Regions from separate parts of the Pseudoalteromonas sp. MTN2-4 genome, predicted to be linked through region 2. Evidence: predicted binding sites of a transcription regulator. Region 2 holds the regulator's gene; the other holds the start of a gene.
The links. Region 2 encodes FliA, which starts transcription of late flagellar genes. Its sites were predicted from a motif close to CTAAAGNTNNNNNNNNNNNNGCCGATA; they were not measured.

Region 1 (2,392 bases), on a different contig from region 2:
CCTGATGAAATTTGTGCCAGTCTTGAACTACTTAAGATCATTCACCAATGTAATCACAAACAAGGTTGGACTTTACTAATTGCACCTGACCATATTCCAAATAAAGATATGCTTGAGGCCAGCTCAATAGACTCAAGTAAATTATTAGTGATCAGAAAAAAACACATCGTTGATTTAGAGTATGTACTAAATTCAGCTTTGAATAATGGCAATTTTGCGGCGGTTATTACATGGACTGGTATTACGGATCCGAAGCAGCTTTCGCAAATGCACTTAAGCCAAACAGATATCTCGCTATACTGTTTTACTGAAACCAGCAGCAAAGCGTGTACAATAGAGCGCATAGCAAGTTAATATAAGATTTTCTTATGTGTTACTGTTCTAACACTCAACCTTATGAGTCATGCTGCAATGTATTCATTACAAAGCATAAGTTACCTGAAACAGCGGAGCAGCTTATGCGCTCTCGTTACAGTGCTTATGCGACTAATAATGCGCAGTATATACTTGAGACTTATGCCAAATCTGAGCAACGTAATCACAGTCTTGAAGACATCGCTGCATTCGCTTCATTTGCCAACTTTATAAAGCTCGAGATCGTCGCAACAAAAACTGAACCTGAGTTTGATTATGTAGAGTTTAAAGCCCATTATTTGGCAGACGGAAAACATTGCCAAATACATGAGGTTTCAAGATTTATTAAAGAAGAAGGGGCGTGGCGTTACTTAGATGGCCAGTTATATGATGTGCCAGAGTTAAAAGTATCTAGAAATGATCCCTGCCCTTGTGACAGTGGCAAAAAATTTAAGAAGTGTCACGCTGGCTGATTTAAACCGCACTCAAGTTCACTCACTATTATCTCGCATTAGGCGGACAACTGAACCGCCTGCTGCATTTCACCGCTAGCTAATTGATCATAAAAACCTGCAGCATCTATTTTGGGTTTATCTATCTCTAATGCGCCAGCTCTTTGTGCAAAAATTTTAGCCTGCACAGTAGGTTCACAATTATCAATAATAACCAACTCAATGTGCTTTTTATCGTCTCTGATATGTAAAGGTTCTGGCGAAAGACAATTTCTTAGCCTTAATTCTGTAAGTCCCTGCTCATGAAGTAAACGGCTATTATTTTCACCTATGGTCATATCATAAGTGTTGGGGGCCGTTTGTTGCTGTGGACCAATTTGAAGTTCTTTTTTTAATGCATCTTCGCTCTTGTCTGGCTCAATTAATTCTGATTCAGGTAAATGAAATTCACTGAAGTCGAGTGCGTTTGGTGAAAGCATTGCCAAACAAAGCGCAAAGTCAGCACGACGATCTTGTGCCACGCTTTTTGCTAGCGTATCACCAAGCTGATGCTCCTTGTTTAAAATGCGCTCTAATTGCATAGAGTTTCACCGATTATTTAAAAAGTTATATTTTTATCGGCATTTTTTTAATTTTCTTTAGTTGTTTTCTTTACTTAATAAAAAACTTTGTTATTATCAGCGCCGTTGTTTAGGAGGGGTTCCCGAGCGGCCAAAGGGATCAGACTGTAAATCTGACGGCTCTGCCTTCGCTGGTTCGAATCCAGCCCCCTCCACCATAACATCACACTACAACTTGGAGGGGTTCCCGAGCGGCCAAAGGGATCAGACTGTAAATCTGACGGCTCTGCCTTCGCTGGTTCGAATCCAGCCCCCTCCACCAAGTTGTACAAAATTAGATACCCCCTGTGGAGGGGTTCCCGAGCGGCCAAAGGGATCAGACTGTAAATCTGACGGCTCTGCCTTCGCTGGTTCGAATCCAGCCCCCTCCACCATCTCTTTCTTATTAAATCATCTTACTTCATTCTATCATTAACGCTTTACCATTCTTGTTAAACCATAATCTTGCTGACTTATAGTCTTCATAGTGCTTTTCAACAATTTGCCAAAATAATTTGTTATGTGCCAGTACATGACAGTGTGCTAGCTCATGAACAATAACATAATCAATCATACGCTTTGACGCCCCAGCAAGAAGGCTATTAAAAGTAAGCGCTTGTTTACTGCTACAACTTCCCCAGCGACTTTTATACTCCCTGATTTTCACAGCTGAAACATGACAATTCATTTGCATAGACAATTGCTCTAAGCACAACTCTAAATAACTAGAGAGCAAATCTGTCAGTAATTCAATGATCGCTCGCCTGAACTCAAGCCTCTCTTCGCGCAACACTTCGGGTAAATATACAAATCGGCTTTCATGATCTAATACAGGCTTGTTTATATCTGAAAATTCAATCTTATAAACTAAACCAAAAATCAATAGTGACCTTGTGTGCAACGGCTTTTGTTTATTAGGCGCAAGCTCTAGTTTATGTCTTTGAGCATGCACCCAGTCTTTTTTGCTCTTTAGCCAATTTTCTAAAG
Region 2 (2,392 bases):
GCATAAACTTATCTAAATCATGACAAAGAGATTTGAATTCACCAAGCTGGATATCACGTCTCATAAGTCGATCCCAAGTTGGTTTTATATCAGATAAATCGTCTGCGAGCTGCTGCGCGAGAGGCAAACTTGCTTCAACTGCATCCATCGTTTTATTGGCTGCGTTTTCTGTCATTTCCATGACGTAATTCAAACGTTCTTTAGCATCCGGTAAGGCTTCTGTCGTCAAATCAGAAATACGAGTATCAAGCTCAAAATTTTTCAATGACTCGTGTAGTTGACGAGTCAATTTACCCACTTCAGCAAAAAGTTCAGATTGCTCTTTACTTGCAGCCTCCATGATTAATTTATCTGCTTTATCTTGCTCGCCTTGCTCAAGATAAGTAACCAGTTGCTTAGCTTGCTCAAGTGTTATTTGAGGCACAGAAGGTGCTGACATCCGCCTCTCCTTCTCAGTTATTTAGGCTAAACGTTCAAACACTTTTTCTAATTTTGTTTTAAGTGTTCCAGCAGTGAATGGTTTTACAATATAACCATTTACACCAGCTTGCGCCGCAGCAACAATTTGCTCTTTTTTCGCTTCAGCTGTCACCATAAGTACTGGTATATGCTTAAGGCTGTCATCTGCACGAATAGCACGGAGAAGATCGATACCTTGCATGCCTGGCATATTCCAGTCCGTGACTACGAAGTCAAATTCTTGGTTTTGAAGCATAGGGAGAGCTGTACTGCCATCATCTGCTTCTTGTACGTTTGTAAAACCTAAGTCTCTAAGCAGGTTTTTGATTATTCTTCTCATCGTAGAAAAATCATCAACCACAAGAATTTTCATGTTTTTATCCAAAACATCCTCCAGTGAGGTTTGAACCTATTATTATTACTCTAATTGACCCAGTCATTGATTTTAGCCCTAAGCCTGATCATTGCCTGCCCATGAATTTGGCTTACTCGAGATTCACTTACTTCGAGTATTTGCCCTATTTCTTTTAAATTCATTTCATCGTTATAGTAAAGAGATAAGACAAGTGCGTCTCTTTCTGGTAACGATTGAATCGCCGTGAGCAACGATTCGTTAAAACGCTCATTTTTAACGTTATTGAACGGTTTGTCTAGCGCTAAATCATTGTTAACTGGAGTGATTACGTCTTCATCGACGCCTAAATCTTCAATTCCAATGATTTTACTCGCATTCACATCATGTAGAATATGATGGTACTCATCCAGAGGAATATCAAGTTTTTCAGCGATTTCAGTGTCTTTAGGTTCTCGACCTAAGGCGCTTTCTAGATTAGCGATGGCCTCAGCGACCATACGACTATTTTTATGAACGCTTCTTGGCGCCCAGTCTCCACGACGAATTTCATCTAGCATTGCGCCTCGAATTCTGATCCCAGCAAAAGTTTCAAAGCTTGCGCCTTTACTTGCGTCAAAATTTTTACTGGCTTCAATCAAGCCTATCATGCCTGATTGCACAAGGTCATCTAACTGAATGTTTGCAGGTAAGCGAGCCAACAAATGGCACGCCACTTTTTTGACAAGACCGGTATGACGCTCTATCACTCTATTGAGATTGTCTGTAGTTTGATAGCCCATCGCTTTACCCATCGATGACGACATAGTTATCCGTTGACTAGCTGTTCAATAAAAAACTCTAAATGACCAGAAGGTTGATGTGGTATTGGCCATTTAACTGCTTTACTCGCTAAACCTCTAAATGCAACCGCTGCCGGAGAATTTGGAAATAACTCAACAATGGTTTTTTGACGGCGAGAAGACTTACGCATATTTTCATCAAACGGAATGGTTGCAACTAATTCTAGTGCAACATCTAAAAATCTGTCTGTAACCTTAGAAAGTTTAGCAAAAAGCTCCTGACCTTCGCGTAAACTTCGAACCATGTTAGCAACAATTTTGAAACGGTAAACACCATGCTCACGACTGAGAACCTTAATAAGTGCGTACGCATCAGTGATTGAAGTAGGCTCATCACATACAACAACCATCACATCTTGGGCTGCACGAGAAAAACTAAGCACCATGTCAGAAATGCCCGCGGCGGTATCAACAATTAGAATATCAAATTCTGTGTTTAATTCACTGAAGGCACGAATGAGACCTGCATGCTCTGCTGGGGTCAACTCAACCATATTTTGTGAACCTGAGGTAGCCGGTACAATTTTGATACCTGCAGGTCCTTCAACTAAGATTTCATCTAACTCACATTCACCCGACAGGACATGAGATAAGTTTTTTTCAACTCTTAAACCAAGCATCACGTCACAATTTGCCAAACCTAAGTCGGCATCTAGGACGAGTACTCTGTTTCCTTGCTGACCAAGTGCAATAGCCGTATTTAATGAGACATTGGTTTTACCAACCCCTCCTTTACCAC

Region 1: a site for FliA is predicted at 1,422-1,448, ahead of ACGHEH_RS12015 (VC2046/SO_2500 family protein). Genes of this name have one in related genera too.

What each region holds. Positions count from the first base shown of each region.
Region 1 covers NZ_BTGK01000004.1:209,889-212,280, reverse strand. Annotated here, with positions in the region: gene ACGHEH_RS12025 (SulA-like leucine-rich domain-containing protein) at 1-354, shown strand, start outside; gene ACGHEH_RS12020 (YchJ family protein) at 369-827, shown strand; gene ACGHEH_RS12015 (VC2046/SO_2500 family protein) at 866-1,387, opposite strand; tRNA gene ACGHEH_RS12010 (tRNA-Tyr) at 1,500-1,584, shown strand; tRNA gene ACGHEH_RS12005 (tRNA-Tyr) at 1,604-1,688, shown strand; tRNA gene ACGHEH_RS12000 (tRNA-Tyr) at 1,716-1,800, shown strand; gene ACGHEH_RS11995 (M48 family metallopeptidase) at 1,827-2,392, opposite strand, start outside.
Region 2 covers NZ_BTGK01000008.1:75,497-77,888, reverse strand. Annotated here, with positions in the region: gene ACGHEH_RS16850 (protein phosphatase CheZ) at 1-439, opposite strand, end outside; gene cheY (chemotaxis response regulator CheY) at 461-844, opposite strand; gene ACGHEH_RS16840 (RNA polymerase sigma factor FliA) at 883-1,593, opposite strand; gene ACGHEH_RS16835 (MinD/ParA family protein) at 1,620-2,392, opposite strand, start outside.